2 regions of the Bradyrhizobium denitrificans genome follow, and region 1 is predicted to be linked to the other one. Evidence: predicted binding sites of a transcription regulator. Region 1 holds the regulator's gene; the other holds the start of a gene.
The links. The regulator PhoB, encoded in region 1, activates phosphate uptake and scavenging genes when phosphate is short. The targets are predictions, from matches to a motif close to TGTCATNNANCTGTCAT.
Positions count from the first base shown of each region.

Region 2: a site for PhoB is predicted at 3,095-3,111, ahead of ugpB (sn-glycerol-3-phosphate ABC transporter substrate-binding protein UgpB). Genes of this name have one in related genera too.

Region 1 covers NZ_JABFDP010000027.1:25,411-30,677, forward strand. The annotation lists gene HL671_RS27775 (HoxN/HupN/NixA family nickel/cobalt transporter) at 1-845, opposite strand, end outside; gene HL671_RS27780 (trypsin-like serine protease) at 1,027-2,343, opposite strand; gene phoB (phosphate regulon transcriptional regulator PhoB) at 2,439-3,146, opposite strand; gene phoU (phosphate signaling complex protein PhoU) at 3,163-3,879, opposite strand; gene pstB (phosphate ABC transporter ATP-binding protein PstB) at 3,913-4,734, opposite strand; gene pstA (phosphate ABC transporter permease PstA) at 4,731-5,267, opposite strand, start outside.
Region 2 covers NZ_JABFDP010000025.1:92,952-98,218, reverse strand. The annotation lists gene ugpE (sn-glycerol-3-phosphate ABC transporter permease UgpE) at 1-773, opposite strand, end outside; gene ugpA (sn-glycerol-3-phosphate ABC transporter permease UgpA) at 773-1,654, opposite strand; gene ugpB (sn-glycerol-3-phosphate ABC transporter substrate-binding protein UgpB) at 1,724-3,040, opposite strand; gene HL671_RS26925 (CaiB/BaiF CoA transferase family protein) at 3,232-4,434, opposite strand; gene HL671_RS26920 (organic hydroperoxide resistance protein) at 4,585-5,010, opposite strand; gene HL671_RS26915 (MarR family winged helix-turn-helix transcriptional regulator) at 5,180-5,267, shown strand, end outside.

The DNA of each region.
Region 1 (5,267 bases):
GACGTTCCGGTGATCACCAGATTGTAGCGTCGCTTGCGCGCGGGATCCGTCAGCGCCCAACGATAGGCTCCGACCATCAGCATGCTGTCGGCCGTATCGACGGTCGCCATCGCCGCAGCGAACAACGCCGGGAACACCAGCACATGGGCGAGGCTCGCGCCGCGCGCTGCTTCGGTCGCAGAAAGGCTGAGGAGACCGATCTCGCTCGCGGTATCGAAGCCGAGGCCGAACAGGAACCCGAGCGGATACATGTGCCAGGCGCGGTCCACGAGGCGCAGCACAGGACGCAGCAGACGAATGAGAACGCCCCGCCCTGCATTTGCCGTGTCTGCCATTTCGGACTGCTGCGACACTGCCGGGCGCCGCCACAGATTGACGAACAGAACGAGGTTCGCGAATGCGATCAGCAGCAGGAAGCCGGCCGAAACCGAGGTGCCGATGGCACCACCGATCGCCCGAATTGCGCTGTCCCCGCTCAACAGATCGGCGCCGGCGACCAGGCTGACGATAATGGTGGCGATGACGACGACGCTCGAATGTCCGAGCGCGAAATAGAGACCCGCAGCGCGCGGCGTGTCCCCCTCCTGCACCAGCTTGCGGACCACGTTGTCGATCGCAGCGATGTGGTCGGCGTCAACCGCATGGCGCAATCCAAGTAGCCAGGCCAGCATGGCCGTGCCGACGATGGCGGGACGGTCGGCATAGAGCGCAAACGCCCAGGCCCAGGCAAGCGCGTTGGCGAGCACGAGACCGGCCAGCAGCGCGACATTGCGGCCGCCCGCGGTCTGCAGCCAGGCCGGCGCTGCGCGCGGAGGCTGGGGATGATCAATTGGGAAAATCGTCATACTCAGGCAGGAGAGCAAGTCTCGCGCCAATTGGCAAGCCTTGCTCCGCCCGGCCCAGATCAGGCCGAATTCGCGCCGTTCACCCCCCGTCTCGCCTGGATCGGCCAGCCTCTGTGGCAATCCGCTGTCCGGTCACGCACAAACAATGACCAGCCGCTGAAGACCTTCGCTTGCCCCCGCCTCACCGGACCGAGGCGCTTTGCGCCGCGATCTCGCGCCTGACAGCGGCCTCGAACCCGCTGGCCGGCGCGGCGAACATCAGCCGGGTCTCCTCATGGAACGCCGAGAAGATGCCGACGACGACCGTCTCGCCGCCGATCTCGGCCAGGATCGGCGAGCCCGAATAGCCGAAATTCGCCAAGCAATGCACCGTCAGCAGCCGAGCATCCTCAGTCATGCCGGCGCTGCAATTGCGCTGTCCGGTCGGCGAATAACGCCGCTCCTGGCCGTAGCCGATCTCCGAAATCGTCCCGGCCGCCGTCGCAGCCGCAAGTTGCTCGCGCGTGAGCGCTGTGACCGCCACCGGCCGCGACGGCAGCGCATCCTTCAGGACGATCAGGGCCCAATCGACGCGCGAGCGGTCAAGCGACCATTTGTCGTGCTGGATCGGCGCGAAGTCGGGCGCCACGATCAGCTTGTCGGCAATCGACGAGGCTGCCGGCGTGCCCTTGTTCATGCCGGCCAGGAAGTGGACGTTGCCGGGACTGACCTGGGCGACGCCGTTGAAGACGCAATGCGCGGCCGTGAGCACCAGGCGCGGCGCCACCAGCGTGCCCGTGCACGAACCGCCCGTGCTGTATTGGGCCACGGTGACGACGCCGATCGATGATGCCGGCCACGCCGTGGGATCCACGACCTCGCCGATGTGCCGGTCGAGCCCGAGCAGTTGCTCGGGCCGCGGATTGGCAATGCCTGAATCGGCCGCTTCCGGCTTGGGCCGCCAGGCCGCGATGGCCTGCTCCGCCTGTCGCCGCTGCGCCTCACTCAACGCGACACGCTGGACCTCGCGGCCCGCGGACCGCACGCCATTTCGCCCCGCCATGACCAGCCAGGCATAGCCCTGCACGACATCCTGCGCGACCACCCGCCCGTCGAGCATCATCAGGCCGAGCATATATTGCGACTGGGCGAAGCCCTGGGCCGCGGCGCGAGAAAACCATCGGCTGGCTTCGCCATGATCGCGGGCGACGCCTTCCCCATTGTAATAGACGACGCCGAGATAATGCTGCGCGACGGCGAGGCCCTGATCCGCCGCCTTCCGGTACCAGGCCATCGCCTCGGCAGGGTTGCGCGGCACACCCCAGCCGAACGCCTGCATGAAGCCGACATCGAACTGCGCCCGCGCATCGCCTTTGGCCGCCAGCGGCATCAGCCGCCGCATCGCCATGGCGTGCTGGCCATTGGCCGCCGCGGCCACGGCCTCCTCGAGTTCGGCGGCCGAACCGGGCACAATGGCGGCGAGCCACACGGCTAAGACGAGAGCAATTGTCCTGATCATCGCGTCCGCGGCATCCCGGTCATCATGATGGGGAGACCAGCAGACCGGATCAAGACGGCAGCCCCATGGCCGCGCGCAAAACGGCTGCCCCGCGCTTACGCCTGCTCGCTCTTGGCGAAGCGGTCGTCGAGCGCATAGCCGGCGCCGCGCACCGTGCGGATCGGATCCTGCTCGCGGCCGGGATTGAGCAGCTTGCGCAGGCGGCCGATATGGACGTCCACCGTGCGCTCGTCGATATAGATATCCCGGCCCCAGACACTGTCGAGCAACTGCTCACGGCTGAACACGCGGCCCGGATGCTCGAGGAAGAATTCGAGCAGGCGGTATTCGGTCGGGCCGAGATCGATCGGCCGGCCCGAGCGCGCCACCCGGCGCTTCTCGCGGTCGAGCTCGATGTCCCCATAGGACAGCACCGTCGCCAGCCGCTCCGGGCTCGCCCGCCGCAGCAGACCCTTCACCCGCGCCAGCAGCTCAGGGACCGAGAACGGCTTGACGATATAGTCGTCCGCCCCGGTCGCCAGACCGCGCACGCGCTCGCTCTCCTCGCCGCGCGCCGTCAGCATGATGATCGGCAGCTGCTTGGTCTCGGGCCGCGTCCGCAACCGGCGGCACAGTTCGATGCCGGACAGGCCCGGCAGCATCCAGTCGAGCACCACGAGATCGGGAACGCGCTCCTTCAGCCGCGTGTCGGCCTCGTCGCCCCGCCCCACGGTCTCGACCTCGTAGCCCTCGGTCTCCAGATTATAGCGCAGGAGCGTGGTCAGCGCCTCTTCATCTTCCACCACCAGGATGCGCGCAGTCATATCGAACGAGTCTCTCTCAGTTGCCGGGGACCGTGGTGGCGAAGCTCGTCATGTCGCCCTTCGGACGCTTGTCGACCATCGCCTGGCCCTCGATCATGTAGAACACCGTCTCCGCGATATTGGTCGCGTGGTCGCCCATCCGCTCGATATTCTTGGCGCAGAACATCAGATGGATGCAGAACGAGATGTTGCGCGGATCTTCCATCATGTAGGTCAGCAGCTCGCGGAACAGCGAGGTGCAGATGGCATCGACCTCCTCGTCGCCCTTCCACACCGCCATCGCAGCCGGCAGGTCATGCGCCGCATAGGCATCCAGCACCGACTTGACCTGCGACTGCACGAGATCCGTCATGTGCTCAAGGCCACGGATCAGCTTGAGCGGATGGAAATCACTTTCCAGCGCAGCAACCCGCTTGCCGATGTTCTTCGCGAGGTCGCCGATGCGCTCAAGATCAGTGGCGACGCGCATCGCGCCGACGATCTCACGCAGGTCGACCGCCATCGGCTGCCGGCGCGCGATGGTCAGCACGGCGCGCTCCTCGATGATGCGCTGCAGCTTGTCGACCTCGGCATCGGCGGCGACGACCTTCTGGCCGAGCGCGACGTCACGCCGAACCAGTGCGTCGACGGAGTCGACAATCAGCCGCTCGGCGAGACCGCCCATCTCCGACACGAGCCGGGTCAGATCCTGCAGATCGCTGTCGAACGCCTTGGCGGTATGTTCACTGGCCATGATGATCTCCTGAAGGCAATGATGCTGTCGGCGTCAGCCGAACCGGCCGGTGATGTAATCCTGGGTCCGCCGATCGCTCGGCGAGGTGAAGATCTTGCTGGTGTCGTCGAACTCGATCAACTCGCCGAGATACATGAAGGCGGTCTTGTCGGAGACACGCGCCGCCTGCTGCATGTTATGCGTGACGATCGCGATCGTATAGTTCTCCGAGAGTTCCTGGATCAGCTCCTCGACCTTGGCGGTCGAAATCGGATCGAGCGCCGAGCAAGGCTCGTCGAACAGGATCACTTCGGGCCTGACAGCCACGGTACGCGCGATGCACAGGCGCTGCTGCTGGCCGCCGGACAGCGACAGGCCGGAGGCGTTGAGCTTGTCCTTGACCTCGTTCCACAGCGCGCCGCCGCGCAGCGCCTTCTCGACCCGGTCGTCCATCTCGGACTTCGAGATCTTCTCATAGAGGCGGATGCCGAAGGCGATGTTCTCGTAGATCGTCATCGGGAACGGCGTCGGCTTCTGGAACACCATGCCGACCCGGGCGCGCAGCAGGTTCAGGTCGAGCTTGGGATCGAGGATGTTGGTGCTGTCCAGCATCAGCTGGCCGGTGGCGCGCTGGCCCGGATAGAGATCGTACATCCGGTTGAAGATGCGCAGCAAAGTCGACTTGCCGCAGCCGGACGGACCGATGAACGCGGTGACGCGGTTGGTGCCGAGCGACAGGTTGATGTTCTTCAGCGCGTGATGATCGCCGTAATAGAAGTTCAGATTTCGCGCGATCACCTTGGCCGGCGCCTCCGGCAGCGACTTGGCGGGAATGGCGGCCGTCGGGCTGCTCACGGATACGGACATGTCGGTCATTTCGAGCTCCTCTCGGCGCCCAGGATGCGCGCACCGATGTTCAGGGCCAGCACGGTCAAGGTGATCAGAAGGGCGCCGCTCCAGGCCAGCTGTTTCCAGTAGGCATAGGGGCTCTGGACGAAGTTGTTGATGGTCACCGGCAGGTTCGCCATCGTCTTGGAGAGGTTCATGCTCCAGAACTGGTTCGACAGCGCGGTGAACAGCAGCGGCGCGGTCTCGCCGGCGACACGGGCGGTTGCCAGCAGCACACCGGTGATGAGGCCGGAGCGCGCGGCGCGGTAAGCGATCCGCCGGATCACCAGCGAGCGCGGCAGGCCGAGCGCCGAGGCTGCCTCACGCAGCGGATTGGGCACCAGCAGCAGCATGTCCTCGGTGGTTCTCAGCACCACGGGGATCACGATCACCGCCAGCGCCAGCGAGCCGGCGATCGCCGAGAAGCCGCCCATCGGCACCACGACCGCACCGTAGATGAACAGGCCGATGATGATCGACGGCGCCGACAGCAGGATGTCGTTGATGAAACGGATTATCGA
Region 2 (5,267 bases), on a different contig from region 1:
GCCAGCACGGCGGTGGCCATTGCGAGCTGCCATTCGGCAAGCTCGTCGGTGGTGGTCAGCATCTTCTTGATGCCGATCACGATGGTCTGCATCGAATCCTTGGTGGTGATGAGCAGCGGCCAGAGATACTGATTCCAGCCATAGATGAACTGAATGACGAACAGAGCCGCCACGGTGGTCATCGACAGCGGCAGCAGCGTGTCCCAGAAGAACCGCAGCGGGCCGGCGCCGTCGATCCGGGAGGCCTCGAGCAGCTCATCCGGGACCGTCATGAAGAACTGGCGGAACAGCAGCGTGCCGGTCGCGGAAGCGATCAGGGGCAGGATCAGCCCGGCATAGGTGTCGAGCATGCGCAGATCGGCGACGACCTTGTAGGTCGGGTAGATGCGGACCTCGACGGGCAGCATCAGGGTGATGAAGATGATCCAGAACGCCGTCTTGCGGAATGGAAACCGGAAATAGACGATCGCAAAGGCCGACAGGATCGAGATGATGATCTTGCCGACCGCGATGCCGATGGCGGTGATGAAGGAATTGACGAGCAGCACGCCGACCGGCTGGTTCATGAAGCGGGAGCCGCCGACGAACACGGCGCGGTAGTAGTTTTCCAGCATGCGTCCGCCCGGCACCAGCGGCAGATTGCCACTGACTACGGTCGCTGCGTCATAGGTCGAGGCGACGAAGGCGACGTAGACGGGAAACGCGAAGATCACGACGCCGAGCGAGAGCACCAGATACGCGACGAGATCTCGGAGCGGGCGATGCTCGACCATCAGTATTGCACCTTGCGCTCGACGTAGCGGAACTGGATCGCCGTCAACGCGATCACGATCACCATCAGGACGACCGATTGCGCAGCCGAGCCGCCGAGATCGCCGCCGAGCCTGCCATCGGCAAACACCTTGTAGACCATCGTCGTGGTGGTGCCGGCGGGACCGCCCGACGTCACGGCATCGATGATGCCGAAGGTCTCGAAGAACACATAGACGATGTTGACGACGAGCAGAAAGAAGGTGGTCGGCGACAGCAGCGGGAAGATGATGGTCCAGAACCGCCGCAGCGGACCGGCGCCGTCGATCGCGCCGGCCTCGATCACGCTTTTCGGGATCGCCTGCAGGCCGGCGAGGAAGAACAGGAAATTGTAGGCGACCTGCTTCCAGACCGCGGCCATGACCACCAGCACCATGGCATGGGTGCCGTTGAGCATCGGATTCCAGTCGAAGCCCATGACGCGCAGCGGGCGCGCCAACGTGCCCAGGGTCGGATGGAAGATGAAGAACCACAACACGCCGGCAATCGCCGGCGCCACCGCATAGGGCCAGATCATCAGCGTCTTATAGGCCGAGGCGCCCTTGAGGTTCTTGTCGGCCTGCGTGGCGAACAGCAGCGCGACGCCGAGCGAGAGCACCGTCACCAGCGACGAGAACACGACGGTGGTGCCGATAGCGGTGTAATATTCCGGCTGAGCGAACAGGGCCTGATAGTTTTCGAGCCCGACAAATTCGGAATTGAGGCCGAATGCGTCCTCGCGCAGGAAGGACTGCCAGATCGCCTGGCTGGCCGGCCAATAGAAGAAGATCAGCGTGATCGCGAGCTGCGGCGCCAGCAGCACATAGGGCAAGAGCTTGCCGTTGAAGACGACCGACTTTTCCATGCAGTGCGCCGCGAGAGGGAGAGGCGAGACGTCCCCTCCGGGGGCGGAGGGGACATCTCAAGGACGGCTCTACTTGGCCGTTTTCTCGAAGGTGCGCAACATCGCATTGCCGCGGGCGACAGCGGAATCGAGCGCGTCCTTGGCGGTCTTCTTGCCGGCCAGCGCCGCCTCGATCTCCTCGGCCCAGACATCGCGCATCTGCACCATGTTGCCGAAGCGCAGGCCACGCGAGTTCTCGGTCGGCTCCTTGTTGGTGAGCTCCTTCAGCGGCGTCTGCAGGGTCGGATTCTTCTCATAGAAGCCGTCCGCCTTGGTCTTCTCATAGGCCGCCTTGGTGATCGGCAGATAACCGGACTCCTGGTGCAGCTTGGCCTGGCGGTTGGTGTCGGACAGGAAGGTGAAGAACTTGGCCACGCCCTTGTACTCGTCGGCCGACTTGCCGCCCATCACCCAGAGCGAGGCGCCGCCGATGATCGAATTCTGCGGCGCGCCCGGTGCATCCGGGTAGTACGGCATCGGTGCCGAGGTGAAGTCGAACTTCGCGGTGCTCTTGGCAGTGGCGTAGTAGCCTGATGAGGTCAGGAAGATCGCGCATTCACCGGAGCCGAAGCGGCTCTCGCTGGCGCTGCCGCGACCGGAATAATCGTAGGTCTTGTCCTTCTGCAGCTCGACGAGGTTCTGCAGGTGCTTGACGTGCAGCGGGGTGTTGAATTCGAGCACCGTGTCGAAGCCGTCGAGGCCGTTGGCCTTGGTGCCGATCGGCACGTTGTGCCAGGCCGAGAACTGCTCGATATTGGCCCAGGATGCCCAGGCGTTGGAGAAGCCGCAGGTGTCGTGTCCGGCCGCCTTCAGCTTCTTGGCCGCGTCGAACACCTCCGGCCAGGTCTTCGGGATCTCGGCGACGCCGGCCTTCTTCAGCTCATCCTTGTTGATCCACATCACCATCGAGGACGAGTTGAACGGGAACGACAGCATGTCGCCCTTCGACGTCGAGTAGTAGCCGGTGATCGCCGGCAGATAAGCCTTGGGATCGAACGGCTCGCCGGCATCCTTCATGAGCTCATAGACCGGCTTGATCGCGCCCTTGGCGCTCATCATCGTCGCGGTGCCGACCTCGAACACCTGCAGGATGTGCGGCGCGGTGCCGGCGCGGAACGCAGCGATGCCGGCATTCAGCGTGTCCGGATAGGCGCCCTTGAAGGTCGGCACGACCTTGTAGTCGCTCTGGGAGGCGTTGAACTCCTCGGCGAGCCGGTTGACGATGTCGTTGTTGCCGCCGGTCATGGCGTGCCACCACTGAATCTCAGTCACCGCGTGTGCGGGAGAAACAGCGAAACCAAAGGTCGCCGTGACCACGGCGGCAGCAGCGAATTGGCGAAGTGACATCAAAATATACCTCCCATGAACGTCATCGTCGTTTGCGGCCGTTAACAGCGCCAGATGACAGTTATGTGAATGTATAGACGGCTGATCCGGCATGGGAAAGCCGTGCGAAGTGCATCGTTGAAGAGCGGTAAATCTAGCGAGTCCTCGCCGCGTCCTGGTGCGGCGCGGCGATCGCTCCGATGTGGTCGCGGTCAGCGCTTGCGTTCGGCGCAAACGGTTCCTTCAGCCAGCAGCGCCTCGATCTCGTCCGGCGTGTAGCCGAACTCGGCCAGGACCTCCTGGGCGTGCTGGCTGAACGCCGGCGGTGTCGTGCGGAGGCTCGCTTTGGTGCGTTCGAGCCGGATCGGCGATGCAACGCCCTTGTACCAGTCCTTCTCGATCACATCGCCGCGGTAGAGCGTGTGCGGATGGGTCAGGGCCTGATCGATCTTCTGTACGGGACCCGCCGGCAGTCCGGCGGCGAGCAGCCGATCGCATAACGGCTCGGCCTCGAATTGGCTGAACACCGCGGCAAGCTCGGCGCGCAGCGCTTCGCGGTTGGCAACGCGGTCCCTGTTGCGGGCGAAGCGCGGGTCGGTTCCGAGGTCGGGACGTCCGATCTCGCGTGCGAGCTTGCGGAAGGTGCCGTCATTGCCGACGCCGATGAAGATGTCATCGGTCTTGGTCGGGAAGATCGCGTAGGGCACCAAATTGGGATGCTCGTTGCCGGTCAGCGACGGCGGCTTGCCGTGCATGAAGTAGTTCGCGGTGTGCGGATGCATGATCGCAAGGCCGGTCTCGTACAGCGTCACTTCGAGGAACTGGCCGATCCCTGAGCGCTGCCGCTCCGACAGCGCCATCAGGATGCCGATGGCGGCATAGAGCCCCGTGGTGATGTCGACCAGCGGCACGCCGATGCGCATCGGGCCGCTCTCCGGTGAGCCGGTCGCGGCGATCATGCCGGTCATCGCCTGGATGATGGCGTCATAGCCCGGATTACCGCCACGCGGCCCGTCGGCGCCGAAGCCGCAGATGCGGCAGTGCACGAGTTTCGGAAATTTCTCGCGCAGCGCATCGCTGCCGATACCCCACTTCTCGAGCGTGCCCGGCTTGAAGTTCTCGATCAGCACATCGGCGGTCTCGAGCATCTTCAGAAGCACCACGCGGCCGCCGTCCGAGGCGAGGTCGAGGCCGATCGAACGCTTGTTGCGGTTGATGCCGACGAAATACGCCGCGTCCTCGTCGTGGAAGGGCGGGCCCCAGTCGCGCACCTCGTCGCCGGCCGGCGGCTCGACCTTGATCACGTCGGCGCCGTGATCGGCCAGGATCTGCGTGCAATAGGGGCCGCCGAGCACACGCGTGAGATCGATCACGCGCAGTCCGGCCATGGCGCCGGGAGCAAATTGGGGTGTCATCGGATGTCGCGAGGTTGGATTGAACTCGCGGTCATTAAGCACTGCCAAGGCGCAGGTGCAAACGCGTCGGGCCATGGCAGCCCTCGCCAGAGACGGGGGCTGCCATGCGGAAGGTCCGAGAGCGGCTGTGCCGCAGGGTGGAATTCAGCCTCAGATGACGCTGAGCTTCACGTCCACATTGTTGCGGGTCGCGTTCGAGTACGGGCACACTTGGTGGGCCTTCTCGACCAGCGCCTCGGCATCCGCCTTGGCAAGGCCGGGCAGCGCGACCGCGAGCTCGACGGTGATGCCGAAGCCGCCTTCGGAACGCGGGCCGATGCCGACCGTTGACGTCACCGAGGCGTCGGCCGGAACCTTCGGGCCGCCTTGCGACGCAACGAACTTCATGGCGCCGATGAAGCAGGCGGCGTAGCCGGCTGCGAACAGCTGCTCCGGATTGTTGCCGGCGCCGCCGCCACCGCCGAGCTCCTTCGGCGTGGAGAGCTTGACGCTCAGCGAGCCGTCGAGAGTGGCCGCCTCACCATCGCGGCCGCCGGTGGCCTTGGCGCTGGTCTTGTAGAGCACGTTCACGGACATGGGGTGTCTCCGGGTTGATGACGAATTCAATGACGCCATATTGCATACAATTAGATTGTGCACAATACGATTGTGCGGTAGAAAAATCGTGATCGGCGCTGGCCCCTCATTGTCGCTAGGGGAACCGTGGGCCAAAGATGCCGGACAGGATCGATCTGTGGTGACCTCGATGCGAAAGAAATCCGCGGCCGACGTGCCGCTCCAGCTCGGCAACCAGCTCTGCTTCGCGGTCTATTCGACGGCCCACGCCTTCAACC